DNA from 2 places in the Thiomonas sp. DCM-2 genome. Region 2 is predicted to be linked to the other one. Evidence: predicted binding sites of a transcription regulator. Region 2 holds the regulator's gene; the other holds the start of a gene.
The links. Region 2 encodes NrdR, which represses ribonucleotide reductase genes. Its sites were predicted from a motif close to CACNANATNTNGTG; they were not measured.
Positions count from the first base shown of each region.

Region 1: AC1ZQA_RS13730 (ribonucleoside-diphosphate reductase subunit alpha) is a predicted target of NrdR. The motif match lies at 11,665-11,678, and genes of this name have one in related genera.

Region 1 is NZ_CM165962.1:2,818,950-2,833,869, reverse strand. Features, by position in the region: gene cgtA (Obg family GTPase CgtA) at 1-320, shown strand, start outside; gene proB (glutamate 5-kinase) at 307-1,449, shown strand; gene AC1ZQA_RS13780 (CNP1-like family protein) at 1,477-1,947, opposite strand; gene AC1ZQA_RS13775 (RNA pyrophosphohydrolase) at 2,019-2,609, opposite strand; gene AC1ZQA_RS13770 (proline--tRNA ligase) at 2,782-4,512, shown strand; gene AC1ZQA_RS13765 (lytic transglycosylase domain-containing protein) at 4,532-5,179, shown strand; gene ffh (signal recognition particle protein) at 5,209-6,558, opposite strand; gene AC1ZQA_RS13755 (cytochrome C assembly family protein) at 6,677-7,516, shown strand; gene AC1ZQA_RS13750 (PP0621 family protein) at 7,513-7,740, shown strand; gene AC1ZQA_RS13745 (sensor histidine kinase) at 7,784-9,451, shown strand; gene AC1ZQA_RS13740 (sigma-54-dependent transcriptional regulator) at 9,448-10,974, shown strand; gene ampD (1,6-anhydro-N-acetylmuramyl-L-alanine amidase AmpD) at 10,971-11,564, shown strand; gene AC1ZQA_RS13730 (ribonucleoside-diphosphate reductase subunit alpha) at 11,867-14,818, shown strand.
Region 2 is NZ_CM165962.1:2,694,082-2,709,001, reverse strand. Features, by position in the region: gene dnaE (DNA polymerase III subunit alpha) at 1-404, shown strand, start outside; gene tolA (cell envelope integrity protein TolA) at 405-1,403, opposite strand; gene AC1ZQA_RS13140 (biopolymer transporter ExbD) at 1,417-1,881, opposite strand; gene tolQ (protein TolQ) at 1,883-2,644, opposite strand; gene ybgC (tol-pal system-associated acyl-CoA thioesterase) at 2,805-3,239, opposite strand; gene AC1ZQA_RS13125 (pyridoxal phosphate-dependent aminotransferase) at 3,236-4,417, opposite strand; partial or broken gene nusB (transcription antitermination factor NusB) at 4,611-5,048, opposite strand; gene ribH (6,7-dimethyl-8-ribityllumazine synthase) at 5,045-5,530, opposite strand; gene ribBA (bifunctional 3,4-dihydroxy-2-butanone-4-phosphate synthase/GTP cyclohydrolase II) at 5,581-6,714, opposite strand; gene AC1ZQA_RS13105 (peptide ABC transporter permease) at 6,918-7,496, opposite strand; gene AC1ZQA_RS13100 (class II glutamine amidotransferase) at 7,589-8,401, opposite strand; gene AC1ZQA_RS13095 (riboflavin synthase) at 8,394-9,026, opposite strand; gene ribD (bifunctional diaminohydroxyphosphoribosylaminopyrimidine deaminase/5-amino-6-(5-phosphoribosylamino)uracil reductase RibD) at 9,033-10,178, opposite strand; gene nrdR (transcriptional regulator NrdR) at 10,193-10,687, opposite strand; gene purN (phosphoribosylglycinamide formyltransferase) at 10,770-11,393, shown strand; gene AC1ZQA_RS13075 (RsmB/NOP family class I SAM-dependent RNA methyltransferase) at 11,403-12,716, shown strand; gene AC1ZQA_RS13070 (DesA family fatty acid desaturase) at 12,841-14,046, shown strand; gene rpmG (50S ribosomal protein L33) at 14,238-14,408, opposite strand; gene rpmB (50S ribosomal protein L28) at 14,465-14,698, opposite strand; gene trxB (thioredoxin-disulfide reductase) at 14,808-14,920, opposite strand, start outside.

The sequences.
Region 1 (14,920 bases), 120 kb from region 2:
CGGTCGAAGAGGGCGCCGATCCGGTCAAGGACGTGCGCGCCATCGTGGCAGAACTGAAAAAGTACGATGCAGAACTGGCGTCCAAGCCGCGCTGGCTGGTGCTCAACAAGCTGGATCTGCTGTCTGAAAGCGAGCGTGATGCCGCAGTGAAATCGCTGGTGCGGCGCCTGCGCTACAAAGGACCGGTTTTTCCGATTTCGGCACTGGCGCGCGAGGGGCTCGACCCCTTGCTGCATGCCATAGCCGAGCATATTGGCCAGAGCAAGCCGGTCGAGACTGTCGAACCCGATCCACGTTTCCGTGACGATGTCAGCAACTGAAATCCAGAATTCGCCCTCCGTCGTGCAGGCGGCACGGCGCATCATCATCAAGGCCGGCTCCAGTCTGGTGACCAACGAAGGCCGTGGCGTCGATCTCGATGCCGTGTCGCGCTGGGCGGGGCAGATCGCCGGGCTGCGTGCCGTAGGCAAGGACGTCATTCTGGTGTCGAGCGGCGCCATCGCAGAAGGCATGCGCCGGCTGGGCTGGTCGCAGCGTCCGCGCGAAATGCATCAGTTGCAGGCCGCTGCTGCCGTGGGGCAGATGGGGCTGGCGCAGGCCTATGAAACGGCGTTTCGCGAGCGTGGCATGGTGGCAGCGCAAGTCTTGCTCACCCATGCCGATCTGGCGGATCGCCAGCGCTATCTCAATGCCCGCACCACCCTGCTGACCTTGCTGGAACAGGGCGTGGTGCCGGTCATCAACGAAAACGACACGGTGGTGACCGACGAGATCAAGTTCGGTGACAACGATACCCTTGGCGCGTTGGTGACCAATCTGGTGGAAGGCGATGTGCTCATCATCCTGACCGACCAGTCCGGCCTCTACAGCGCAGACCCGCGCAAGCATGCCGATGCCCGGCTCATCGCGCAGGCGGACGCAGAGGACGCCTCGCTGCAAGCCATGGCAGGTGGCGCCGGCTCCGGCATTGGCACAGGCGGCATGGCCACCAAAGTGACCGCAGCTCGCCGCGCCGCGCGCAGTGGGGCCCATACCGTGATCGCCAGCGGGCGCGAACCAGAGATCTTGTTGCGCCTTGCCCGTGGAGAGATCGTGGGCACCCAGCTTCTGGCGGGCCGCGCCAAGCTCGCGGCGCGCAAGCAATGGATGGCCGATCATCTTCAATTGCGCGGCTGGGTGACGGTGGATGACGGCGCGGCGCAGCGGCTGCGGACTCAAGGTGCAAGTCTGTTGCCGGTCGGCGTGGTGGATGTGCAGGGCGATTTCGAGCGGGGCGATGTCATCGCCGTGCGCGATGGTGCCGGTGTGGAAGTGGCGCGCGGCCTGAGCAACTATGCCGCCTCGCAGGCGCGCCGCATCATGCGTCACGCCTCAGCGGAAATCGAAACCATCCTGGGATTCAGTGAAGAACCCGAGCTGGTGCACCGCGACAATATGGTGTTTCCGTAAGCCCAGGGCTGGATCGACCCTGCGGGGTCAGTACGGCAGGGCGCGCAGACCCTGTTTGATGCGCTGGGCCATGTCTGCCGGCGTGCCGTTCACGACACGGTCCTTGCAAAAATCATCGGCGTACAGCGTGGAGTGGATGCGTGTGGCGCCCGACTCGGGAATCGGCTGCCAGTCGCTTCCGCGCGCAGCGGTCCATTGCTTGCTGGAGTCGTTCCAGATCGCGTAGATTTTCCACTGTCTGAGGGCGCAGTTGATGCCCTCGTAGGTTCCGTTGCTCGGCCCGCCCGCAGTTTTGGCGACGAGGGTGTAACGCACTGTCTGCCCGGGCTGCACCGAAATCGAGGCTGCATCGACAAAAAATTGCAAAGCGCCGCCCGCAGTGATGTGGACATGCAGCAGGTCTGCGGGCGCGCCTGGAAAAACCACCGGAGATTCGGCCGTGTTGCTCGCCTTGGCACCGAACCAGCCGGTGTCATCAGACGCCTCCGCGCAGGCCATCGGAATGGCGCTCAAACCTGCCAGCAGGCAGACTAGTGTTGCGGTGCGCCTGCGTGCTGAGAAGGAAAAAATCATGCGGGATCCGGGTGGTCGAGAAGGGACAGCGGCTCGCCGCAATCCACCGCCGTCGCTTCGTCAGGCGGCTGGCGGTGGCGCAGATTGGCGCGCAGGTAGCGGGTGCGCGGTTCGGCGCGGGGAATGAAGTGCGAAAGCTCGGTAAGGGCCAGCTGATACACCTCGCGCTTGAACTCGATCACACTGTCGAGTGGTACCCAGTATTCATTCCAGCGCCAGGCGTCGAACTCCGGGTGCGTGGTCGCGCGCAGGCAGACATCACAGTCGCGCCCGGTCAGGCGCAGCAGATACCAGATCTGCTTCTGGCCCTTGTAGATGCCACGGCTATCGCGCCGCACAAAATGGTTGGGAACGTCGTAGCGCAGCCAATGCCGCGTGCGGGCAATGATGCGGACATGGCAGGGGTTGAGGCCGACTTCCTCGTGCAGTTCGCGGTACATGGCCTGCTCGGGCGTTTCGCCCGGATTGATGCCGCCCTGGGGAAATTGCCAGGAATGCGCCCGCACGCGCTTGCCCCAGAACACCTGGTTTCTGGCGTTGAGCAGGATGATGCCCACGTTGGGACGGTAGCCTTCACGATCCAACATCGCCTGGTCCTCGATCTTTTAGAATTCTGGCTTTGATTATAGGCAGCGCCGTCAAGTCATCGTGAGGCCGGAGGGCTTCTTTTAAGCCCCCTGCTGTGTTTGCTAGTCCGTCTGATGCAAGTGGTTGACGGTTCCGTTCTTTCTCCATTTTGTCGGCTTCGTGCCGCTCTGCATGAAAATTTCCCGTTTTTTCATTTCCACCCAGAAGGATGATCCGGCGGACGCCGATATTCGCAGCCAGGCGCTGATGCTGCGCGCGGGCATGATCAAAAAGCACGCGGCAGGGCTTTACAGCTATATGCCGCTGGGCCTGCGCAGCATCCGCAAGGTCGAGGCCATCGTCCGCGAGGAAATGAACCGGGCGGGCGCCATCGAGTTGCTGATGCCCGTGGTGCAGCCTGCCGAGCTGTGGCAGGAAACCGGGCGGCTGGACAAGTTCGGCCCCGAACTGTTGCGCATCAAGGACCGCCATGACCGCGACTTCGTGATCCAGCCGACCTCTGAAGAAGTGGTGACCGATCTGGTGCGCAGCGAGGTACGCAGCTGGCGCCAGTTGCCGCTCAACTTCTATCACATCCAGACCAAGTTCCGCGATGAGCGCCGGCCGCGTTTTGGCGTGATGCGCGCGCGTGAATTCACCATGAAGGACGCGTATTCCTTCGATCGCGATTTCGAGGCGGCGCAGGCCAGTTACCGCGCCATGTTCGAAGCCTACAAGCGGATTTTTCAGCGTTTTGGCTTCGAGTTCCGTGCGGTTGCGGCCGACTCCGGTGCCATCGGTGGCTCGCTGAGTCACGAGTTCCATGTCATTGCCGATACCGGCGAAGATGCCATTGCCTATTGCGAGGGCTCGGACTATGCCGCGAACATCGAAAAGGCCGAGGCGCTGCCCTTGATCGCCAGGCGCGCAGAGCCGACGCAGCCGCTGCGCAAGACGCCGACGCCGGGCGCGGCCAAATGCGAGGACGTCGCCGCGCTGTTGGGCATTCCCTTGCAGCAGACCATCAAATCGGTCGTGCTCGCGGTGGATGCCGACGAGCCGGGACAGCCGGCAACCATCGTGCTGCTGCTGGTGCGTGGCGATCATGCGGTCAATGACATCAAGGTCAGCAAGCTTCCCGGGCTTTCCAGCACCCGCATGGCGACCGAGGCGGAAATCATCGCCACCTTCGGCACCCCGCCGGGCTATCTCGGCCCCATCGGCACGCTGCATCCGGTGCGGGTGATCGCCGATCGCACCGTGGCGAACATGCACGACTTTGTCGTGGGCGCCAACGCGGTGGACTATCACTACACCGGGGTCAACTGGGGCCGCGATCTGCCCGAGGCGGAAGTCGCCGACATCCGCAATGTGCTGGCGGGTGATCCCAGTCCGGATGGCAAGGGAACGCTGTCGATCTGTCGCGGCATCGAGGTGGGGCATGTGTTCTACCTCGGCACCAAATACTCTGCGGCGATGGGCGCGACCTTCCTCGACGACAAGGGCAAGTCGCAAACCCTGGAAATGGGCTGCTATGGCATCGGCATCACGCGCATTCTGGGCGCATGCATCGAGCAGAACCACGACGCCCGGGGCATGATCTGGCCCGACGCCATCGCCCCGTTCACTGTGGTGATCTGCCCCATCGGCTACGACCGCAGCGAAGACGTGCGCAACGCCGCAGACGCGTTGTACGCCGAGCTCATCGCCGCTGGGGTGGACGCCGCGCTGGACGACCGGGGCGAGCGACCGGGCGTGATGCTGGGCGACTGGGAACTGATCGGCGTGCCGCACCGCCTGGTGATTTCCGATCGCGGGCTCAAGGCAGGCACGGTGGAGTACCAGCACCGCCGCGACGCCGCGCCCACGGTGCTGCCGCTGGCCGAAGCATCCACGCAGTTGCAAGCCCGGCTGCAGCGCTGAACCGGCAGGGGGCGGTGGCATGCGTGGTCTGTCTCGCCGCCAGTGGCTGCTGCGCAGCCTGGGTGCGGGCGCAGCCATGGGTATGGGCTGGAGTCTGCCTGCCACGCCTGCCTGGGCCGGGGCGCAAAAGGAAGAGCAACTCAGCGATGCGGTGCGCACCGCGCTGGCCGCGCAAATTGCGGAAGCACCGCCGCCGCAGCCGCATTTCCGCGACGCCAATCATTTCGCTCAATACTGGGTCTGGCTGGCCACCGAGTCGGCGCGGCTGCAGAGCCGCATTCCCGGTTTCTCGGTGCGGCGCGACTTTCTACAGACGGTCTGGTATGAAGCGCACCGCGCCGGTCTGGAACCCGCGCTGATCCTGGGTTTGATTCAGGTGGAGAGCGGCTTCAAGAAGTACGCCATTTCATCCGCCGGGGCAATGGGCTATATGCAGGTGATGCCGTTCTGGACCCAGCAGATCGGCAATGGCGACATCACCAGCCTGTTCCACATGCAGGTCAACCTGCGCTATGGCTGCGTCATCCTGCGGCACTATCTCAACATCGAGAACGGCAGCCTGTTCTACGCCCTGGGTCGCTACAACGGCTCACGCGGCCGTGCTGCCTATCCCGACGCGGTGCTCGCTGCGCGCCAGCGCTGGCTGGTGGCGGGCGGCTCGGGCTGATCGAAGCGCGGCGTGGCGTCAATATGGCATCAGCGCGGCATCATGCCGCCCATGCGCTGCATCATCTTGAACATCTTGCCGCCCTTCATCTTTTTCATCATGTCGCGCATCTGCTCGTATTGCTTGAGCAGGCGGTTGACCTCCTGAACCTGCACCCCGGCGCCTGCGGCGATGCGGCGCTTGCGCGTGGCCTTGATGACATCGGGCTTGTGGCGCTCCTGCGGTGTCATGCTGTGGATGATGCCCTGCATGCGGCGCATGTCGCGCTCGGCGCGGTTCATGTCGGCCTGCCCCGCCTTGGCCTGCATGTCGGCCGGCAGCTTGTCGAGCATGCCTTGCAGGCCGCCCATCTTGTTCATCTGCTGCAATTGCATCAGAAAGTCGTTGAGGTCGAATTGCGCGCCGGACTTCACCTTGGCGGCGAGCTTCTGCGCAGCGTCGACATCGACCTGCCGCTGGGCCTGCTCGACCAGCGCGAGGATGTCGCCCATGCCCAGAATGCGGTCGGCCATGCGGCGCGGATCGAACGGCTCCAGGCCGTCGATCTTCTCCGACACGCCGGCGAACTTGATCGGGGCGCCGGTGACCTGCCGCACCGACAGCGCCGCGCCGCCGCGGGCGTCGCCGTCGAGCTTGGTCAGCACGATGCCGGTCAGCGGCAGGGTGTCGTGGAAGGCACGCGCGGTATTCACCGCATCCTGGCCCTGCATGGCATCGACGACGAACAGGGTCTCGATGGGTTTGAGCGCAGCGTGCAGCTCCTGGATTTCGCGCATCATCGCCTCGTCCACCGACAGCCGCCCGGCCGTGTCCACCAGCAGCACGTCAAGGTGATGGCTGCGCGCAAAGTCCACGGCGCGGCGGGCGATGTCCAGCGGCTTGTCCTGTGGCGATGACGGAAAGAACTCGGCTCCCGCCTGCGCCGTGACGGTTTGAAGCTGCGCGATTGCCGCGGGGCGATACACGTCGCACGAAACGGTCAGCACCTTCTTCTTCTGCCGCTCGGTCAGCAGCCGCGCCAGCTTGGCAGTGGTGGTGGTCTTGCCCGCGCCCTGCAGACCCGCCATGAGCACGATGGCGGGCGGCTGGGTGGCGAGGTTGAGCGGCACGGCGTCCCCGCCCATCAGATCGGCGAGCTCGCGCTGCACCACGCCCACCAGGGCCTGCCCCGGGGTGAGCGAGCCAACCACGTCCTGACCGAGCGCCTTGTCCTTCACCCGCGCGGTGAATGCGCGTACCACGGGCAGGGCCACGTCGGCTTCCAGCAGCGCAAGTCGCACCTCGCGCAACATGTCCTGGATGTTCGACTCGGTGATGCGCGCTTCGCCCTTGAGGGTCTTGACCACACGGGACAGGCGCTGGGTGAGATTGTTGAGCATGGGGTGAAGAGGTCTGGTGTGCGAGCTGGCTGGACGGCGCGGAGCACCGTCTGCGGACAGCCCGGCTTTGCTGCTGGAGGCACATCTTGACAGCAAAGGGCTCGGTTAAACTCGAAACATGTCGATTTTAGTGAATAGCCTCGCCTTCGCGCTGTACATGCTGGCCGCCCTGTTGTCGCGGCCCAGCCCCGTCATGGCACTCGGCCATGCGGAAGGCGCGGTGACCGGCGCGATGCGGCGCTCGGAGCGCTGGTCCACCTGGGTGATGGCGCTGGCCTGGATTGCGCAGACCGTGACCTTTGCCCTGGTTCTGCACGGCGAGCTGCAGCCGCATTTCGGTTTCGCCCAGGCCCTGTCGGTGACTTTCTGGCTGGTGGCTGCGGTCTACTGGGTGGAGAGTCTGTATTACCCGCTGCAAACGCTGCGCAGCTGGATCTGCGTGCTGGCGGCTGTCTCCATTTTGCTCACCTGGGTGTTTCCCGGGGGCTTCACCCCGCCGTATGGAGCGGGGCCGACCTTCGCGCTGCACTGGGCCATGGGCATCGCGGCCTACGGCCTGTTTGGCGCGGCAACCCTGCATGGCATTTTGCTGTGGACGGCAGAGCGCTCGCTCCATCGCCGCAAGGGATCGGTGGCCGGTGTGTCGCGCAGCCTGCCTTTGCTCACGCTGGAAAAACTCACCTACCGGCTGGCGGGTGTGGGCTTCGTGCTGCTGACGGCCTCGCTCATTTTCGCCGCGACATTCAGCGAAGAACTGTTCGGCAGGCCGTTCGAGTTCAATCACCAGGCCGTCTTCGGCATCGCCGCCTGGGTGCTGTTCGGCATTCTGATGATTGGCCGGGTGTTTCTGGGCTGGCGGGGCACGCGGGCGCTGGTCTGGCTGTTTTCCGGCACGGTGCTGCTGATGCTCACCTACATTGGCTCGCGCTTTGTGCTGCAGGTGATCTTGCACCGATGAAATATCTGGTTCTGTTTGTCGTGGTGATTGTCGGGCTGATGTTGATCAAAAAATCGCAGCAATCCAGGAACGTGCCGCCGCCCAATCCACCACGCAAGACCCCCCGGGTGCCCGAGCCCATGTTGCCCTGTGCACATTGTGGCGTGCATTCGCCTGCAAGTCGCTGCGTCATGCGGGATGGCAAGCCGTATTGCAGTGAAGAGCATGCCCGCCTGGGGTCGTAGGTCGGCTGCGGCGCCAGCCGCTGAAAGTGCGTTTGCGCGCTCGATGTTCGCGCCCTCCACCTCGCCTGCAGGACTGGCGTTCGTTCCCTCGTCGCGTCTGGGCCGCGAACGTCTGCGCACCTTTCGTGTGCTGGCCGGGGCGCGGCTGCTCATGGCCCTGATGTTGCTGGGCTGGCTGGTGTTGCTGCCCATGCTGCAGGCGGCCCCGGCACGCCAGCCGTCGTCGGTCACTCTGGGTTACTGGATGGCTGCAGCCTACGCGGTGCAGACGGGATTGAGCCTGTGGTGGAGTTTCCGCCACAGCGGCGGCCTGGCCTGGCAGGTTCTGGTCGCCATTGCCGTCGACCTGCTGGTCTTCACCGTGCTGCAGTTCACCGCGGGTTATCCGTCGCGCGAGTTTTCCCTGATCTATGCCCTGCCTGTGTTGGCGGCCGGCATTTATGGCACGTTGTCCCTGACGCTGTTTGTCGCTGCGCTGGTGACCCTCATCCTGCTCGGGAGCGCGGTGTCTGGCCTGTTTGCCGGTGTGGCCGAGGCCGAGCAGCATCTGCTCAATGCGGCATTTGTCGGCGCCGCCTACTTTGCGGTGGCAGTGCTGACCTGGCAGTTGTCGCAGCGGCTGGCGCGGCAGGAGGCGCGCGCCAGCGCCAGCGAGTCGATGGCCAGGCGCCAGATGGCGCTGAATCAGCGGGTGATCGAGGCGCAGCATGACGGAGTGATGGTGGTGGACCGGCACATGGTGCTGGAGGCGCTCAATCCCGCGGCGCAGCAACTGCTGGATCTGCCCTGGAGCGATGCCGTGACCGCGCGCTGGCTGGGCGGCCGCAAGGCGCTGGGTGATCTGCCGGTCGCTGCCGTGGTGCGCCAGGAAATCGAGCGCATGGCCATCGATGGCGAGGAGGCGCTGGAGGTCCAGGTGCGCACGCCTGCGGGGCGCAGGTTGCTGCTGCGCCTGTCCACCCTGGAGAATCTGCCGGGTGGCGTGGGTTACCTCATCGTGCTGCAGGACCTGCGCGAGATCGACGCCCGCATCCAGCAGGAAAAGCTGGCGGCCATGGGGCGGCTGGTGGCCAGCGTGGCGCACGAGATCCGCAACCCGCTGGGCGCCATCGGCCAGGCCAACCAGCTGGCCAAAGAGTTTGCAACGGATGCCGCGCAGCTCGAACGTCTGCATCACCTCATCGGCCAGAATGTCGAGCGCATCAACCGCACGGTGGAAGACGTGCTGGAGCTTGGCCGCACCGCACCGCGCGAGATCGGTCTGATGTTGTGCGCGCCGTTGCTGCATGAATTGCATGCCGAGTTCGATGCGCCTGATGCGGGCCGCATCGGCCTGTTCATCCAGGACGACACGGCGCAGATCCATTTCGACGCCCTGCATCTGCGCCGGGTGCTGGTCAACCTGCTGAGCAACGCGCGGCGCTATGCCAGCAATCAGCCGCGCGCCATTGAAATCCGCCAGCTTGGCGCGCAACGGGTGCGCGAAATTCAGGTGGCGAACGATGGTCCGCTGATCGATGCGGAACTGCGCGCACAACTGTTCGAGCCCTTTCGCACCACCAGCACTCGGGGCGTGGGGCTGGGCTTGTATATTTCCCACGAACTCTGTCTGCGCAATGGCGCGCGCCTGCTGTACCGCGTCGAGCGGGAGGGGACGCCGCAGGCGCGTGGTTCCTTCGTCATCCAGACCGCACCGGGCCCCGAGACATGAATCCAGCAGATGTGCACATTCTCATCGTGGACGATGAGCCGGATCTGCGCGAGCTCTACACCCTGAGCATGGTGCGCGAGGGCTGGCAGATCGACGTGGCGGAGACCGTGGCGCAGGCGCGCGATCACCTGTCGCGGCAGCACTACGCCCTGATGCTCACCGACATGCGCCTGCCCGATGGCGAGGGCCTTGATCTGCTGCGCTGGCTGGAAAGCCAGCCTGGCCGCCACGAGAAGTCCATTGTCATCACCGCATACGGCAGCGCGGGCAACGCGGTGGCCGCGCTCAAGGCCGGGGCGTTCGACTATCTGAGCAAGCCGGTGGATCTGGCTGCGCTGCGCCGCACGGTGCATGCGGCCATCGCCACTGCCGCAGTGGAAGCGCAGGCGCCGGTCAGCAGCGCCTTGCAGCGCATGGTGGGCGAGTCCACCGTGATGCGCGCGCTCAAGCAGACACTGCAGCGCGTGGCGCGCAGCATGGCGCCAGTGCTGATTCAGGGGGAGTCGGGCACAGGCAAGGAACTCGCCGCGCGGGCGGTGCACGAGTGCAGCGCCCGCGCGGCCGGGCCTTTCGTTCCGGTGAACTGCAGTGCCATTCCCGAACAGTTGCTCGAAGCCGAGTTCTTCGGCTACCGCAAGGGCGCATTCACCGGGGCGATGGCCGATCACGCCGGCTTCTTCGCCGCAGCGCAGGGCGGCACGCTGTTTCTTGATGAAATCGGCGAATTGCCGCTGGCGATGCAGGCCAAGTTGCTGCGCGCGGTGCAGGAGCGTCGCGTGCGCCCGGTGGGCGAGACGGCGGAAATCGCCGTCGATGTGCGGCTGGTCAGCGCCACCCATCGCAATCTGGAGCAGATGGTGGCTCAGGGGCAGTTCCGCCAGGATCTGTTCTATCGGCTCAATGTCATCGCCGTGGCCTTGCCGCCCCTGCGCGAGCGCCTGGACGATCTGCCGCTGCTGGTCGAGGCCTTGCTGGGTGACATCCGCCGCGACAACGCCCGGCCCGGCCTGCGCCTGAGCCCGCCGGCGCTGCAGCACCTGCGGCAGCATCGCTTCTCGGGCAATGTGCGTGAACTCGACAATCTGCTGCACCGTGCGGCGGCGCTGTCGATGCAGGACCTGCTCGGCCCCGATGACATTCCCCTGCCCGATCATGCAGCGCAGGTGGCCGTGGCCTCACCGGTGGCCATGGTGCCGGACGGGTCATTGCCAGCGCGGGCCATGGCGTCTCAGCAACCTGCCCAGCCTGTCGCGCACGCCGTGCAGACGCAGGAGACTCCGCCCCTTGATCCGCATCAGCCGCCCATGGTGTCATTTGCGGCGCAGACGCCGCTGCCGCCCGATCTTGGCACCTATCTCGATCAGGTCGAGCGCAGCATTCTGTGCGAAGCGCTGCGCCGCACCCGCTTCAACCGCACCGCCGCCGCGCAGCTGCTCGGTCTGAACCTGCGCCAGATCCGCTACCGCATGGAGCGGCTGAACATCCATGATCCGGCGGATGCGCCGGACGACTTCGCTGGATGAACGCCAGCCCACACACAGCCGCCAGCCAGCTGGACATGGGCTGGATGCCGCATGCCCGGCATGTGCCGTCGCCCCATGCGGATGCCCGGCCAGAAGGCATGCCCATTGATCTGCTGGTGATCCATTGCATTGCCCTGCCGCCCCGGCAGTATGGTGGCGATGCGATCGAGCGACTGTTCTGCAACCGCCTTGATCCGGCAGAGCACCCCACGTTCGCTGCGCTGGCTGGCCTGAAAGTCTCGGCGCACTTCGTGGTGCAGCGCAACGGGGTTCTCACCCAGTATGTGCCCTGTGCGCAACGGGCATGGCATGCCGGGGCGTCGCAGTTTTTCGGGCGCACGCGCTGCAACGACTTCAGCATCGGCATCGAACTCGAAGGCAGCGACGACACGCCGTTCGAGCCCGCGCAATACGACACGCTCATCGCCCTGGGGTCCGAGTTGCTGTTGCGCTATCCCTTGCGCGCCATTGCGGGCCACAGCGATATCGCGCCAGGACGCAAGACCGATCCCGGTGTTGGTTTCGACTGGAAACAGCTCAAGAATGGTCTCGCCCTGCCTGCGAGCGCCTTTCCCTTCCACCGTTTCTGACGCGCTGCGCGGTCGTGGCTTGTGCATGACCCTGTGCATAAGCTGTGGGTGGACTGTCGATTTGTTCGACACTACGAATAGTGGTTGAAATTCGATCCGACCCTAGATATAGTGTCTTGACGGCTCGAGAACACATGCCCGGCGTCCTTTGCATGCGCGCACACATGCGCGTCGGACGCCCCGATCCAGCACGTCTTTCCCGCTCCGCCCAATCATTTCGCGCAGTCCCTGAACCCCGTCGCATCGTGCCGCAGCGCATACCGGGTTTGCGGCACAGCGCCATTCGTCCCAAGGAGTTCCTGATGTCCCTGACCCCCCACGCCGCTCCCGAAACTGCTTCTGCGATCCCGCATTCCTCGCACCGCGATGTGGACACGCAGCAGCAGACCGCACTGGGTGATTTTTCCGATTACAAGATCATTCGTCGCAACGGCGCTGTCGTGGGCTTCGAGCCGGGCAAGATCGCCGTGGCGATGACCAAGGCCTTCCTGGCAGTGCAGGGCGGGCAGGGCGCGGTTTCCACCAGCATGCGCGACACCGTCAACGCGCTGACCGAGAGCGTGGTGCGCGCGCTGCTGCGCAGCCGTCCCAGCGGCGGCACCTTCCACATCGAGGACATTCAGGATCAGGTCGAGCTGTCGCTGATGCGTACCGGCCAGCACGAAGTGGCACGGGCCTACGTGCTGTATCGCGAGCGCCGTGCGCAGGAGCGCGCCAGGCAGAAGGCCACCGTGGCCGCGCAGACTGACGCGCCCGTGCTGCATGTGCTCGATGGCAACGTGCGCAAGCCACTCGATCAGGCCGCGCTGGTCGGGCTGATCGAATCGGCCTGCGCCCATCTGAGTGCCGATGTGAAGGCGGAGCCCATCGTCACGGAAACCCTGCGCAATCTGTACGACGGTGTACCGATGCTCGAGGTCTACAAGGCGGCCATTCTGGCTGCGCGCACCCTGATCGAGCGCGACCCGGATTACTCCAAGGTCACTGCACGACTGCTGCTGCACACCATGCGGCGCGAAACCCTGGGCGAAGACGTGGCGCAGGAGCAGATGGCACAACGCTACGCCGAGTACTTCCCGCAGTGCATCAAGGAAGGCGTGTCACTCGAACTGCTCGACGAGCGGCTGGCGCAGTTCGACCTGCAGCGTCTGGGTGCAGCGCTCAAGGCCGAACGTGATCTGCAGTTCGACTACCTCGGCCTGCAAACCCTGTACGACCGCTACTTCCTCGCCAACCGTGCCGATACCCGGGTGAACAAGGATGGCCGACGCATCGAATTGCCGCAGGCGTTCTTCATGCGCGTCGCCATGGGGTTGTCGCTCAACGAAGTCGATCGCGAGGCCAGCGCCATCGCGTTCTACGAACTGCTGTCCAGCTTCGACTTCATGTCGAGCACGCCCACGCTGTTCAACTCCGGCACCCGGCGTTCGCAACTCTCGAGCTGCTACCTCACCACGGTGGCTGACGATCTGGACGGCATCTACGAAGCGATCAAGGAAAACGCGCTGCTGTCCAAGTTTGCCGGCGGTCTGGGCAACGACTGGACGCGGGTGCGCGCCCTGGGCAGTCACATCAAGGGCACCAACGGCAAGAGTCAGGGTGTCGTGCCCTTCCTCAAGGTGGTCAATGACACCGCGGTTGCGGTGAACCAGGGCGGCAAGCGCAAGGGCGCAGTCTGTGCCTATCTCGAAACCTGGCACCTCGACATCGAGGAATTCCTGGAGCTGCGCAAGAACACCGGCGACGACCGCCGCCGCACCCACGACATGAATACCGCCAACTGGGTGCCCGATCTGTTCATGAAGCGGGTGATGGAAGGCGGCGACTGGACGCTGTTCAGCCCGGCCGACGTTCCTGACCTGCACGACAAGTTCGGCAAGGACTTCGAACAGGCCTACACCCGCTACGAGCAGAAGGCCGCATTGGGTGAACTCAAGCTGTTCAAGACCATTCCCGCGGTCCAACTGTGGCGCAAGATGCTGTCGATGCTGTTCGAGACCGGCCACCCCTGGATCACCTTCAAGGACGCCTGCAATGTGCGCAGCCCGCAGCAGCATGTGGGTGTGGTGCATTCGAGCAACCTCTGCACCGAGATCACCCTCAACACAAACGAAAGCGAGATCGCGGTGTGCAACCTGGGCTCGGTCAACCTCGTCGCGCATCTGAAGGATGGCCCCAACGGCACCAAGATCATCGACCAGGCCAAGCTCAAGCGCACCGTGCAGATTGCCATGCGCATGCTCGACAACGTCATCGACATCAACTACTACGCCGTGGCCAAGGCACGCAATGCCAACATGAAGCACCGCCCGGTGGGTCTGGGCATCATGGGCTTTCAGGACTGCCTGTATCAACTGCGCATTCCCTATGGCTCGCAAGAGGCCGTGGAGTTTGCCGACCGTTCCATGGAGGCGGTCTGCTATGCGGCCTACTGGGCGTCGAGCGAACTGGCGCGCGAGCGTGGCCGCTACAGCAGCTATGGCGGTTCGTTGTGGGACCAGGGCATCCTGCCGCTGGACAGTCTGCGCCTGCTGGCCGAGCAGCGCGGCGGCTACGTCGAGGCCGACACCTCCAGCACGCTCGACTGGGACGCGCTGCGCGCCCACATCGCACAGCATGGCATGCGCAACTCCAACTGCGTGGCCATTGCACCCACGGCCACCATCTCCAACATCGTCGGTGTCGATGCCTGCATCGAGCCCACCTTCCAGAACCTGTACGTCAAGTCCAATCTGTCGGGCGAGTTCACTGTCATCAACCAATACCTGGTGCGCGACCTGAAGGCGCGCGGCCTGTGGGACGCGGTGATGGTCGCCGATCTCAAGTATTTCGATGGCAGCACCCAGCGCATCGACCGCATTCCCGCCGACCTCAAGGCGCTGTATGCCACCGCCTTCGAGACCGATACCAAGTGGATCATCGAAGCGGCAGCGCGGCGCCAGAAGTGGATCGACCAGGCGCAGTCGCTCAACATCTACATGGCCAACGCATCGGGCAAGTTGCTCGACGACACCTACAAGCTGGCCTGGGTGCGCGGCCTCAAGACCACCTACTACCTGCGCACCATCGGGGCCACGCATGCCGAGAAATCCACGGTCAAGGCAGGTCAGCTCAACGCGGTGCCACAGTCCTCAGGCCAGTCGGCTGCGGCCACGACGGCACCTTCCACCCCAGCGTCGGCACAGGCCGTGGTGCAGTCCGGTGACATCCGTTTCTGCGCCATCGACAACCCGGAGTGCGAGGCCTGTCAGTAAGCCCTGCATGCAGGGTCGGCGCATCGCAAGTGCTCAAGTCACAAGCCACCTGCGATGCGCCTGCACAACACGCAGCAAGCAAACCGCGCAGTACCACTTCAT
Region 2 (14,920 bases):
GATCCGGCGCGATGGAGATCGTCATTGGTGACAGCCTGCTGGAGAGTGTGCGCGACCGCCTGCGCGACGACGTGCTGCTGGTGCTGCGCGGCAAGGCGCAGACCGATCGCTTCAGTGGCGGCCTGCGGTTCAACGCCGATGCGGTGTGGAGTCTCGACGAGGCCCGTGCGCGGCTGGGCAGGCACATCCGCGTTGCACTCAACGGCAGCAGTACCGCGCAACCGCTGGTGGCGCTGGCTCACGCGCGCGCCAGCGAAGACGGCCTGCCGTTGCTGCTCGACATCGAGCGCGCCGGTGCGCAGGTCAGTCTCAGCGTCGAGGGCTTTCGTCTGCCGCCATCCGATGCGGTGCTGGCCGAACTCGCCCGCATGGCCAAGGACGGCAGGGCGGTGGTGGGCTATTGATCAGCCTGGATCGCGCGGACCGGCTTTCACCAGCATCGGCGTCCAGATCTTGCCATTGCTGTCCGGCGGGAAATGTTGCACCCGCTCGATGGCGCGCAGCACGGCCTGATCCCAGCTCGGCACGCCGCTGGAGCGTTCGACCTTGGCGGTGAGCACGGTGCCATCCGGCGAGAGATTGACCAGAATGGTCACGCGCGGATCGCCGGTGATCTGGTTGATCTCGGGGTAGGTCACGTTTTCGCGCACCAGGCTGGCAATGCGCGCGGCATAGGCGCCAGACGGCCCGGAGGTCTGCGCCGCAGTGCCCGTGCTCGTGGCCGATCCTGTGCCCGCCTGCTGCATCAACTGCTTCATGTAGTCGTCGCGCGACGAGGCGGCGAGCTGCGCCTGTTGTTGCTCGCGTTGCTTCTGCTTCTGTTCCGCCAGACGTTGTTGGGCTTCGCGTTTTTTCTGCTGCGCCAGCTTTTCCTGCTGAAGTCTTTCCGCTTTTTCGCGCTGCTGCTCGGCCAGCTTCTGGGCCTGCTCGCGCTGCTGTTGCTCAGCCTTTTGTTCGGCCAGGCGACGCTTTTCCTCGGCGAGCTTTTTCTTCTCGGCCTGCAGACGCTTTTCAAGCTGCGCTTGCTGCTCCTGCTGCTGCTTTTTCAATGCCGCCTCGCGCTCCTGCCGCAGCACGATGTCGGCCTGCTGCACCTGGGGTTGCGGCCTGGGCTCGACCACAGGCTGGGGCGGCGGGGGAGGTGGGGCCGGTTGCGGTTCGGGCTGCGGTTGCTTGCGCTCCATCGGGGCCGTCGGTCGCGGCGCGGCCCGCTGCACCGTGGGCGACCACAACTCGGCTTCCACCGCTTCCGGTGGGTGGCTTTTCCAGTGCACGCCAAAGGCGATGAGGGCGATGAGCAAGATGTGGAACAGTGCCGCCAGGCCGAAGGCGCGGATGGTGCCGCGTTCATGCGGCGGGCGCAGCGCATTGGGGTCACCGGAGGGAAAGCGTGCCGTGCTCATGCCAGAGAGTGCATCAGGGGTTGGACTGCACGGCAAGGCCCACGCGCTCCACGCCGTGCTGCTTGAGGATGTTGAGCGCGCGCATCACCGCGTCGTACTTCACGTTCTTGTCCGCAGCGATGAGCACCGGCATGGCGTCCAGGCTCAGCCCGGCCTGGGCGGCGAGTTGCTGCACGGTCTGCGGCAGATCCTTGAGGGTGACGGGTTGCGGCGCGGCATTGCTTGACTTGTTCCTGGGGTCGCGCAGCGAGACTTCCAGCATGTCGTCTTTCTGGATGGTGACCTGCACCAGGGTGCTGGGCGCCTGCGGCGCATTGCCCACCGTGGGCAGCTTGACCATGGTGGGTGTGATCAGCGGCGCGGTGACCATGAAAATGATCAGCAGCACCAGCATGACATCGATATAGGGCACGACGTTGATGTCGGCCAAGGCGCGGCGGGAATGCCGCCCGCGGCCGCTGGGTTGCATCGCCGGCATCTCAGCGTCCTCCACCGAAGCCGGTGACAGGGCCCTGCGCGCGGGCGGCAGCCGCCGCAGCCGCGCTGGCCATTTGCGCCGCTGGGGGTGCCGGTGCACTCTGGCGCTGCAGGATGTTGGAGAACTCTTCGGTGAACGACTCGTAGCGGTTGGCCAGGCGGTCGATGTCGCGGGCGAAGAAGTTGTAGGCAATCACCGCAGGGATCGCCGCGAACAGGCCGATGGCGGTGGCCACCAGCGCCTCGGCGATACCCGGCGCCACGGTGGCCAGCGTGACCTGCTGCAGATTCGACAGACCGACGAAGGCGTGCATGATGCCCCACACCGTGCCGAACAGACCGACATAGGGCGAGACCGAGCCGACCGAGGCGAGGAAGGAGAGGTTGGCCTCGAGCGCGTCCATCTCGCGCTGGAAGGCGGCGCGCATGGCGCGGCGGGCGCCGTCCACCAGGGTGGAGCCGTCGAGCACATGGCGCTCGCGCAGCTTGAGGTACTCGCGCATGCCCGAGGCGAAAATGCGCTGCAGCGGGCTGCCGTGGCGACCGTTGCTCAGCGCCGACTGATAGAGATCGTTCAGCCCCGTGCCCGACCAGAATTCCTGCTCAAAGTCTTCGGACTTGATGCGCGCCGACTTGATCGCAAAGTACTTGCGGAAGATGACCGTCCAGCTCGCCAGCGACACACTGAGCAGCAGCGCAAGCACGAGCTGCACCACGATGCTGGCGCCGAGCACCATGGACACGATGGAGAAATTTTGATCCATAGGGAATGGGCCGGATGGGCGATTGGAGGAATGGAGAGGAACGGCGCGATGGCAAAACAGACCGCATTACAACAAATCCGCAACGCGCTGACGCATCAGACAGAGGACAAGAGCGCAGCAAAAAGGTTCACGGCAAGGGCGCTACGGCGCAGTGCGGTCCTCAGCCCGCAGTCCAGCGGGTGATGCGCGCGCGTACTTCAGCGGAAATGCGGGCCGGTCGCAGGCTGGCAGACTGCACGCAGCCCACACGCACGGACGCTTCACACAGCAGCGTGACCGGTGCGCCCTGCGCGTCCGTGCGCCAGGCCTGCTGCGCCACCTGCAGGCTGGCCGCGCCCAGATCCTGCACGCGAAGCTGGATCTGCAGCGCATCATCCAGCCTTGCCGGGGCGGCGTAGCGCAACTGCAGGTCGGCCACGACGAACACCAGCCCGGATTGCGCCGCCAGTTCGGACTGCGCCAGCCCGAGGCTGCGCAACCACTCGGTGCGCGCCCGCTCGAAGAACTTGAGGTAGTTGGCGTAATAGACGATGCCGCCGGCGTCGGTGTCCTCCCAGTAGACCCGCACCGGCCAGGTGAATGTGCGCGTTGTCATGCCGCCTTGCGCTCCAGGTAGCCGCGCAGGCGGTGCAGGGCGTCTTCCAGATTGGCGATGCTGTTGGCATAGCTCAGGCGGAAGTAGCGCTGCGGCTCGGCGGTGCCGAAATCCTTGCCGGGAACGAGCACCACGCCGGTGTCGCGCATCACGTCGAAGCAGAAATCCCAACTGTCGGCGGCGAAGCGCGAGCAGTCGGCATAGACGTAGAACGCACCGTCCGGACGTACGGGAACAGTGAGCCCGAGGGCGTCCAGTCCGGGGACGATCAGGTCGCGGCGGCGCTGGAACTCGGCGCGGCGGCGTTCGTATTCGGCCAGGGTATCAGGCTCGAAACAATCCAGCGCGGCATGCTGCGCCACGCTGCTGGCGCAGATGAACAGGTTGCCGGCCATGCGCTCCAGCGGCGCGATGAGCGCGGGCGGCACGACCAGCCAGCCCAGCCGCCAGCCGGTCATCTGGAAATATTTGGAAAAGCTGTTGACGGTGATGATGTCGTCGCCCGCAGCCAGTGCGGTGCGGCCATAGGCGCGATCGAAGCTGAGGCCGAGATAGATCTCGTCGACGATGCTGACCCCACCGCGCGCGCGCACCACGTCGGCAATGCGGCGCAATTCGTCGGGGGCGATGGAGGTGCCGGTGGGGTTGGAGGGCGATGCCAGCAGCACACCTGCGGTCTGCGCGTTCCAGGCCGCCTCCACTTCGGCTGCCGTGAGCTGAAAGCGCTGCGGCGCCGGTGCCGGCAACATGCGCGCCCGCGCCCCGGCTGCGGCAACGAAGTTCTTGTTGCACGGATAGCTCGGGTCGGGCATGAGCACCTCGTCGCCCGGGTTGAACAGCAGCAGGCTCGCCAGCGTGAGGGCGCCCGAGGCGCCAGCGGTGATGAACACGCGCGCCGGATCGATCTGCGCCCCGTGCACCTGCGCATAGTGCTGCGCGATGCGCTCGCGCAGCGCGGGCAGGCCAGGGGCCAGGGTGTAGCCGGTGCGGCCGTCGCGCAGCGCGCGGGTGGCGGCTTCGACGACGGGCTCGGGCGCGGTGAAGTCGGGTTCGCCCACGCTGAGATGGATCATGCGCTTGCCGTGCGCGTCCCAGGCCGCCTGCTGTTCCCAGGCGGCGCGCACCACGTCCATGACGTAGAACGGTTCGATGGACTGATTGCGTTGGGCAAGGCGCATGGTGCGAGGTCGGCGGTGCCGGGTATGCGGTGTCGGGTCAGTCCTTGCGCGGCGGACGCTGGCCCGCTGGCCGCGCGGCCGGGCGGCGCGGCGCGGCCTTGGCCTTGTGGCGCACGGGCACATGCGCAAAGGGGCTGGGCGGTGGACTGAGATTGGAGGAGCCGGACTGCCCCTGAGGGTGCGACTGGTTGGCCGACTCGACTTCGATCTGGCGCAGTTGCGCGGCAATGCGGTCGAGCACGCCGTTGACGTATTTGTAGCCGTCGGTTCCGCCGTATACCTTGCCGAGTTCAACCGCCTCGTTGATGACCACGCGGTAGGGCACGTCGAGGTGGTGCAGCAGCTCGAATGTCCCCATCAGCAGCAGGGCGTGCTCCACCGGGGAGAGCTCGCTGGTCTGGCGGTCGATGTGCGGCTGGATCAGCGCGTCGAGCGGCCCGGCTTCGGCCAGCGCACCGTGCAGCAGCGACTGGAAGTGCGCGTCGTCGAGCTTGATGGTGGGGTAGCGCTCGTGCAGGAAGGCTTCGATGGCGCCCGCATCGCTGCCTGCGAGCAGCCACTCGTAAATGCCTTGAAACGCGAGTTCGCGCGACTTGCGCCGCGCGCTCTTTGGAGCGGTGGGAGCGGTCATGCGGCCTCGTCTTCGTCTGCGCTGATGTCGATGAACAGATTGGCCATTTCCACCGCGACGCGAGCGCACTCGGCGCCCTTGTCGATGCGCTCCAGCGCCTGCGCTTCGGTGTCCACCGTGAGCACGCCGTTGGCCACCGGCATGTTGTAGTCGAGCGCGACCTGGCTGATGCCGGCAGCGCTGGTGTTGCACACCACCTCGAAGTGATAGGTGTCACCCCGGATCACGCAGCCGATGGCAATCAGCGCGTCGAACGCCTCGCTCTCGGCCAGCGCCTGCAGCAGCAGCGGCAATTCCAGCGCACCAGGTACGGCGTAGAGGCCGATGTCGTCCTCGCCCACGCCCAGCCGTTCGAGTTCGTCGAGGCAGGACTGGGTGATGCGGTCGGTGATGGCGGTGTTGAAGCGCGCCTGGACCACGGCGATGCGCAGATCACGGCCATCGAGTTGTTCGGAAAGAATGCGGTTCTGGACGTTTTGCATGGCGTGGGGAGTCGAATGAGTGGCGCGCCGCAGGCGCGAAAGACAACAGCTTACGCGCCGGACGTCGGGGTGGGGTTGGCGCTGTGCGCCGACTCGAATCCGACGATCTCCAGCCCGTAGCCCACCATGCTGGGCATTTTGCGCGGCTGGCCGAGCAGACGCATCTGCCGCACGCCCAGATCGCGCAGGATTTGCGCACCGATGCCATAGTCGCGCAGCGCGGTGGCAACCGCCTTGGGCGGGGTGGTCGACGGGTGCAGCAGATGCTGGAATTGTGCCCCGAGCTGCTGCGCCGACTCGCCGCAATTGAGCAGCACGGCCACGCCGGCGCCCTCGCGGACGATGCGGCCAAGCGCCTGCGGCAGATTCCAGGAATGGCGCTGGCACGTGCTGTCCAGCAGGTCGAGCACGGACAGCGGCTCGTGCACGCGCACCAAGGGCGCGGACTGCGTGGCCAGGTCGCCATGTACCAGAGCCAGATGCAGGCCATGCCCGGCGCGGTCGGTATAGGCCACGCATTGCATCGCGCCAAACGGGGTCTGCATGGCGTGTGCGCCCACGCGCTGCACCAGCGATTCGGTGCGGCTGCGGTATTCGATCAGGTCGGCAATGGCGCCGATTTTCAACCCGTGTTCGGCGGCGAAGTGTTCCAGGTCGGGCAGGCGGGCCATGCTGCCGTCCGGATTCATCACCTCGCAGATCACGGCTGCGGGCTCCAGCCCGGCCAGTGCGGCCAGGTCGCAGCCGGCTTCGGTATGTCCGGCGCGCATCAACACACCGCCTTCCGCCGCCATCAGCGGGAAGACATGACCGGGCTGCACGATGTCGCTGGCCTTGGCGTTGCGCGCCACAGCGGCCTGCACCGTGCGTGCGCGGTCAGCCGCCGAAATGCCGGTGGTCACGCCCTCGGCGGCTTCGATGGAGGCCGTGAACGCGGTGCCGTGCGACGAGCCGTTGTGCTCCACCATGTGCTTGAGGCCGAGCTGCGCGCAGCGCTGGGCGGTGAGGGTGAGGCAGATCAGGCCGCGCGCGTGCGTGGCCATGAAGTTGATGCTCTGCGGGGTGATGTGCTCGGCAGCGATGACCAGATCGCCTTCGTTTTCACGGTCTTCTTCATCGACCAGGATGACCATGCGCCCGGCCTTGAGCTCGGCAATGATGTCTGGAATGGGGGACAGGGGCATGATGGGCAAGCTGCTGCGAAAAGCCCTTCATTCTAGAAGCGCACGGCCCGGCGTGCTGGCGTTCAGCGTGGCCCTGGGAGTCTGTCGGGCTTGGGGCGTGGATGGCGAAAAAGGGCTGTGGGGATGCGATGGGGCAAGAAGTCGCTGGCGCAGCGCGCCGCACAGCCGTTTTGCAGCCCGCGATCCGCAAGTCCGACAGACTCCTAGAAGTCGTATCGGCCGAAGAAAAAGGCGACGTTGCCGTTGTTCAGTTTGTTGTTGACCTTGGGAATGAAGGTGCCATAGAGCGAGAACTTGCCGAAGCGAATGGAGGCAATGGGCAGCGCGATGGGAAAGGGGATGTTCTTGAAAATGTCGGCGCGCGAGGTGACCGCCAGGGTGTAGCCCAGGCCGAAACCCACCGGGGCGTCGTTATTGAACATCCATTGATGGGCGTAGCCGACCACGGGCTCGGCGTTCCAGTGCGAGTCGGAAAAGATCATGGCATACACCATGTCCTCGTTGCCGTTCGCATCCATCAGATGCCGACCCCAGCCGATGCCCCAGGCGTGCTTGTTGAGGGTGGCACGCTTTGCTGCGGTGTAGGTGCCGGGGTCATGCCAGGTGTAGCCGCTGAAATACAGATCGTCCTTGCCGTGTTCGGTGGTGTTGACGGCGGTGTTCCAGGTGCCCTGTGCCCAGTCCGACACGCTGTCAAGGCCCAGTGCCCAGCTCATGCGCGGCGCAAGCGCCAGCCAGGCGAGGACAAGCAGGGAAATGAGGCGAAAGCGAGCGATCGTCATGGGGTTTTGTTGGGTTCGAGAAACGATTTTCTGCGCGGGAACTGTATCAGCGAGGACATGGCGCGCTGTTTCCGTTTGCAACCCGCACGCGTTCACGACGTCATGCGGGCAATCAGGCGACCCTGCTGCAACACCAGCAGGGTGTTTTCGGGCAGCGGCTCCCAGATTTCCGGCGTGAGGGGCACGCTGGCCAGCAGCACGGCGGGCGCGGGCCTGTCGTCCCGGCCCTGGATGTGCAAGCCGGAAGCGCGCACCTGATGCTCGCTGGCCGCCTCGCGGGTGAGCATGTGCAGCCCGGGAACCCAGGTGTTGCCCGGATGGCTGAGACGGCGGTGGGCGTGGGCGAACAACAGATCGCCGTCGGTGTAGAGAAAGTTGGCCGGGCCAATGGCCCGCAGCCGATTCGCAAACTCAGCGACCCGTTCGATGCGGCGCTTGAGATCGTCGCTGCCGCCTGCGGTGTCGAGAGGGATGAGATCGTGCATCAGCACATAAAAAGCATGTTCGGAGTCGGTCTGCCCCATCGGGCGGTGCGCGGCATGGGCCAGCGGCAGCGCATGCTCGATGTCGGGCAGGTCGCCGTTGTGGGCAAACACATGGCGGCGCCCGAACAGCTCGCGCGCGAAGGGCTGGGTGTTGACCAGCGCGACCGGCCCGCGCGAGGCGCGGCGGATGTGCGCAATCACCAACGGGCTGTGGAAGTCGTGCCTCTCCAGCACCGGGACGAAGGCGCTGGACAGCGCGGGCTGGGCTTCACGCAGCACATGCGCGTCTGCGCCCTCGAAGTAGGCCGCGCCCCAGCCATCGGGGTTGGCCGCGTGCGGGCCGCCGTGCCGAGCGAATTCGCGAAAGGCAAACCGCACTCGCGCAGGCACCCGGCTGGAATAGGCGAACAGTTCACACATGGGGTTGGCTCCGGTCAGCGTTCAACATGCGTTCCACATAGCGCGCGATCAGGTCGACCTCGAGGTTGACCGCCGCACCCGCCTGCAACCGGTGCAGATTGGTGTGCTGCAGGGTATGCGGAATGAGGTTGATGCGCACGCGGCAATGCTGCGGCAGGTCGTCGACCTGGTTGACGGTGAGGCTCACGCCGTTGACCACGATGGAGCCCTTGTAGGCAAAGAACCGGCCCAGTTCGCGCGGCGCGTCCACCTCGAGCAACCACGATTCGCCCACCGGCTCGAACCGGGCAACCTGACCGACGCCGTCCACATGCCCGGTCACCAGATGGCCACCGAGCTTGGTCGACAGCGACAGCGACTGCTCCAGATTGACCAGCGCGCCCACTGTATCGAGGCCGGCCGTGCGCGCCAGGCTCTCGGCCGAGATGTCGAAGGCAAAGCCATCGGGCTGCAGCTCCACGACGGTCATGCAGGCGCCGCTGATGGCAATGCTGTCACCCAGCTGCACGCCCTGCAGCCAGTCTGGTGCGACCCGCAGGGTGATGCGCTTGCCGTGCTGGCTGTTGCCGCCCAGCGGCGTGGCACTGGCGATGGTGGCAGTGGCTGTGATGAGTCCGGTGAACATGGCGATTCAGAAGAAATAGGAAGAAGAAAGGCGTGCGAGGATGCGCAGGTCGTCGCCCACTGGGTCGACCGCGTGCCAGCGCAGCGGCAGGCCGCTGGCCAGCGTTTCAATCGGGCCAAGCGCGGCCAGCCCCGCGCCCTGGCCGAGCAGCGTGGGCGCCAGATACAGCAGCAGTTCGTCGACCACCCCGGCGCGCAGCAAAGAGCCGTTGAGCTTTTCACCGGCTTCGCAGTGCAGCTCATTGATGCCGCGATGGCCCAGCGCGCGCATCAGCGCGCGCAGATCGGTCTTGCCGGGCTTGTCGGCATCAGCGGGCAGGGCGATGTCCTGGAGGTCGAGCCCGGGAGCCGCCGCAGCGCGCAACGCCGCAAGCCGGGGCGCAGCAGCATCGGCGGGCAGGGCGTGGACGATCCATAGCGGCGACGCCGTGCCCTGCAGCAGTCGCGCGGTTGCTGGAAGCTCCAGCCGGCTGTCGACCACGATGCGGATCGGCTGCCGCGGCGTGTCCACCGCGCGCACGGTGAGCTGCGGATCGTCCGCCCGCACCGTGCCCAGGCCGGTGAGCACGGCGCAGGCGCGGGCGCGCCAATGATGGCCGTCGGCGCGCGCCGCCTCGCCGGTGATCCACTGGCTGGTGCCGTTCGGCAGGGCGGTGATGCCGTCCAGCGATGCAGCAGCTTTGAGCCGCACCCAGGGCGTGCCGCGCATCATGCGGGAGAGGAAGCCGATGTTGATCTCGCGCGCTTCGTCTGCCATCAGCCCGACTTGCACCTGCACCCCGGCTTGCCGCAGCCGTTCCAGCCCCTTGCCCGCCACCAGCGGATTGGGGTCGGCAAGCGCTGCGACCACGCGCCGTATGCCCTGCGTGGCCAGCAGGTCGGCGCAGGGTGGGGTGCGGCCATGGTGCGCGCACGGCTCCAGGGTCACATAGGCGGTGGCACCCTGCAGCGCGTGACCGCGTTCCCAGGCTTGCTTGACCGCCTGCACCTCGGCGTGATCGAGCCCAGCAGCCTGGGTTGCGCCTTCGCCCAGCACCACGCCGTCGCGCACCAGCACGCAGCCCACGCGCGGGTTGGGGCTGGTGCGGTACATCGCGCTGCGCGCCAGGTCCAGCGCCCGGTGCATGTGGCGCCGGTCGTCTTCGCTGAACAGGGCGTCTGGTTGGGTCATCTCGATGCCTTGCCGCTTCGGGGCTTGGCCTTCGCGGGGCTGGGCGGCTGCATCTCCTGCAGCACATCGACGAACTGGCTCAAGTCCTTGAAGCTGCGATAGACCGAGGCGAAGCGCACGTAGGCGATGCTGTCCAGGGCGCGCAGTTCCTCCATCACCCAGCTGCCGATCTGGGTGGACGGCAGCTCGCGCGCGCCGCTTTGCAGCAGCAGTTGCTCGACGCGGACGATCGCCGTGTCCACCGCGTCCGCGCTGACCGGCCGCTTGCGCAGCGCGAGCAGGAACGAGGCGCGCAGCTTGTTGCGGTCGTAGTCGGTGCGGCGGCCGTCCTTTTTCACCACCACGGGAAAGCTGACCTCGGCGCGCTCGTAGGTCGTGAAGCGTTTGTCGCACTGGCCGCAGCGCCGCCGCCGCCGCAGGGCGGTGCCGTCCTCCACATCGCGGGTTTCAATCACCTGCGTGTCGGGGCTTTGGCAAAAAGGGCATTTCATTGCAGCGTTCGGAAAGGTAAACCGCCATTATTCACGCTGGGCGCAGCGCTCGCACTCTCGGTCACGGCTACACTGCCCGCCGATGAAAAATCTGGTTCTCCTCATTTCCGGGCGCGGCAGCAATCTGCAGTCCATTCTCCAGGCCGCGCGTGAGCAGGGCTGGATGGACAGCGTGCGCGGAGTGATCAGCAACAGGGCGGACGCCGCCGGGCTGGACGTGGCGCGCTCTTTCGGGGTGCCCACGCAGATCGTGGCGCATACCGATTTCGCCAGCCGAGAGGCGTTCGACCAGGCCCTGGGTGACGTCATCGCCGCGCTGCAGCCCGACGTGATTGCTCTGTGTGGTTTCATGCGGGTGCTGGGCGAGGCGTTCGTGACGCGCTTTTCGGGGAAGCTGGTCAATATTCATCCGTCCCTGCTGCCGGCGTTCACCGGCCTGCACACCCACGCCCGCGCGCTGGAAGAAGGCGTGAAATGGCACGGGGCCACGGTGCATCTCGTGAGCAGCGCACTCGATCACGGACCGATTCTGGCGCAGGCCGTGGTGCCTGTTCTGGATGACGACACCCCGCAATCTCTTGCTGCGCGGGTGCTGGTGGAGGAGCACCGCATCTACCCTCCCGTGGTGCGCGCCTTGCTGGAAGGCCGGGTGCAGACCGACGGTTTGCGCACCCGCATCCTGCCAGCTTCTGAACATCTCTCTTGAAGGTGCGCCATGAAACCGCGTGATCTGCTCTACACCGCGCGCGACGTGCTGCGCGACATGCTGCGCTTCGATGCCGCGGCCGACGCGGTGCTGTCGCGGCATTTCCGCGCCCGGCCGCAACTGGGCAAGACCGACCGCCAGGTTCTGGCCGATACGGTCTATCAGGTTCTGCGGCATCTGCGCCTGTTCCAGACCCTCGCCGCGAGTGACGAGAGCATCGGCGGAGCCATGGAATTGCGGCTCGCCATTCTCGGCTGGTCGGGCAATGCGGCGTCGGTGCACACCGCGTTTTCGCCCGAGCAACTGCAATGGCGCAAACGCCTGCTGACACAGGACGCCATGGCCCTGCCCGAGGCGGTACGCTGGAGTCTGCCCGAATGGCTGGCGGCTGCACTCGAGCAGCAGTACGGCGACGACTATCCCGCGCTGGCGCAGGCGCTGCTGCGCCCGGCACCGCTGGATCTGCGGGTGAATGTGCAAAAAGCCCGACGCGAAGCCGTGCTCGACGTGTTTGCACGTTTGAACATCCCAGCGCAGGCGACAAAGTATTCCCCGTGGGGTGTGCGCCTCGAGGGCAAGCCTGCGCTGCAAGACCTCACCGTGTTCCGCGAGGGGTGGGTGGAGGTGCAGGATGAGGGCAGCCAGTTGCTGGCGCTGCTGCTGGCGCCGCGTCGCGGAGAAATGGTGGTGGATTTTTGCGCCGGTGCCGGTGGCAAGACCCTGGCGCTGGGCGCGATGATGCGCAGTACCGGCAGGCTGTATGCCTTCGACGTGGCCGACTACCGCCTGGCCAAGCTCAAGCCGCGGCTGCTGCGCAGCGGGCTGAGCAATGTGTACCCGGTCGCCATCGCCCACGAACGGGATGAGCGGGTCAAGCGTCTGGCGGGCAAGGTCGACCGCGTGCTGGTCGATGCACCTTGCTCTGGCCTGGGAACCCTGCGCCGCAATCCGGACATGAAATGGCGACAAAAGCCTGAAGATATTGTTGAGTTGACCGCAAAACAGACCAATATCCTGCAATCTGCGGCGACTCTGCTCAAGCCGGGCGGGCGTCTGGTGTATGCGACCTGCAGCATCTTGCCGGAGGAAAACAGCGGGATCGTCAACGCGTTTCTTGCGGCACATCCCGAGTTCGAGCGTGTTCCGGCGGAGTCGGTCCTCGTCCAGCAGGGCGTGAGCGCGGACGGATTGACAGCGCAGGGCGATCTGCAACTCCGCCCCGACCGGCATGGCACCGATGGGTTCTATGCCGCTGTGCTGCAGCGCCGGGTTGCACCGCCTTCTGCGCAGCAAGGCACGAATTCGCTCCCACTTTCGCACTGACAAGGGTTAGGCGTTTGTCCCGAGCGCAGCGGGCTCGGCAGGACGGATAATCTATTACGCACATGTCTGCAACTTACGCGTCATGTGTGGCTCCAAGTGTGCTGTATCCATCTGAAAGTTTTTGATGTTTGATGTATTTTTGAACTGGGCCGGGCACGGCCTGCTGCAGGCCAGTTGGTGGCAAATCGTGCTGTTTGCGTTGATCACCACGCATATCACCATTGCTGCGGTCACGATTTTTTTGCATCGGGCCCAGGCGCACCGGGCGCTGGAACTGCACCCCATCGCGTCGCATTTTTTCCGCTTCTGGCTGTGGTTCACCACCGGCATGGTGACCAAGGAATGGGTTGCCATCCATCGCAAGCACCATGCCAAATGTGAAACGACAGACGATCCGCACAGCCCGGTGACACGCGGCATCGACACCGTCCTGCTGCGTGGCGCCGAGTTGTATCGTTCCGAATCTCGGAATGCCGAGACCCTGAGCAAGTTTGGCCACGGCACGCCGGATGACTGGGTGGAACGCAATGTCTATTCGCGCTTCGTCTGGCAAGGCGTGGGGCTTCTGCTGATTCTCGACGTTCTTTTGTTCGGCGCGATCGGCGCCACGGTGTGGGCCGTGCAGATGCTCTGGATTCCCATCTGGGCAGCCGGGGTCATCAACGGTCTGGGTCACTGGTGGGGCTACCGCAATTTTTCCGCCCGCGACCGCAGCCACAACATTTCCCCTTGGGGGCTTCTGATCGGCGGCGAAGAACTGCACAACAACCACCACACCTATCCCACATCGGCCAAGCTGTCGGTCAAGTGGTGGGAGTTCGATATCGGCTGGGCGTATATCCGCGCCTTGAGCTGGCTTGGATTGGCCAGGCCGCGCAAGCTGCCGCCCCAGTTCAGGCTGGGCGCCGTGCGGGCCGAGGTGGATCAACTCACGCTTCAGGCCGTCATTGCCAACCGCTATGAACTGATGGCGCGTTACGCTGCCGGGCTCAAGGCGACGCTCAGGGCAGAACTGGCCCGCGCCGCGGAGCAGGGCGCCTCAGGCAATCTGCCCGCCTTGCGCGCGGCCAGGCGCTGGATCGGCATGGAGCGCGACATTCTGTGCGAGCGCTCGCGTGCCCTGGTGGACGCGGCGGCGAATGCCAGTCCCAATCTCGGCAAGTTGTTGAACATGCGCGAAGAACTCAAGTCGGTCTGGGAGCAGACCAATCTGAACGCCGAGCAGCTCAGACAAAAGCTGCAGGACTGGTGCCATCGCGCAGAAGACAGTGGCGTGGCGGCTTTGCGCGATATTTCACTGCGCCTGCGCCGTTACACCCCGGCGAACTGATTCGCTTGCGAGAAATTCGGCAGGCCATCTCGGCCTGCCCTGGCGCCATGACGGCCCGCGAGATCGAGCGTCGAACCGTTTTCGCGGTGTGTGCAGAAGTCTTGCCGACAGCCGCCCATGAAAAATCCGCTGGTCTTGCCGTTTTTGCGGCAGATCCAGCGGATCGGTGATGCGACAGAGGACTGATCAGATTACTTGATCTTGCCTTCCTTGTAGCTCACATGTTTGCGCGCAACCGGATCGAACTTCATGATTTCGATTTTTTCCGGTGTGGTGCGCTTGTTCTTGGTGGTGGTGTAGAAATGGCCGGTGCCCGCAGAGGATTCCAGCTTGATTTTTTCGCGTCCGCCTTTGGTTGCCATGATGGGCTCCGTGCAGTTCTAGGGTCAGTCCGGGTCAATGGATAAATTGCTAAAGCTCAGATCTCGCCACGCGAGCGCAGCTCGGCGAGGACGACATCGATGCCTTTCTTGTCGATGGTGCGCAGACCGGAACTCGTGACGCGCAGGCGCACGAAGCGGTTCTCACTCTCCACCCAGAAACGGCGATATTGCAGATTGGGCAGGAAGCGGCGCTTGGTCTTGTTGTTCGCATGGGACACATTGTTCCCGACCATCGGCCCTTTACCTGTCACTTGGCATACACGTGCCATGGCACACCTCGAAATTGTGTAGAACAAAGGCTAAAGATTATAGCCTGAAAGACTGGCGTGTCCACGCCTTTCGTCCGTGCGCGGCGAGAAGACGTGGCGGGAAAGACGATCAGGACTCGGCATTTTCCAGATAACGCTGGGCGTCCAGTGCCGCCATGCAGCCGGTGCCCGCACTGGTGATGGCCTGGCGATAAACGTGGTCCTGCACGTCACCAGCGGCAA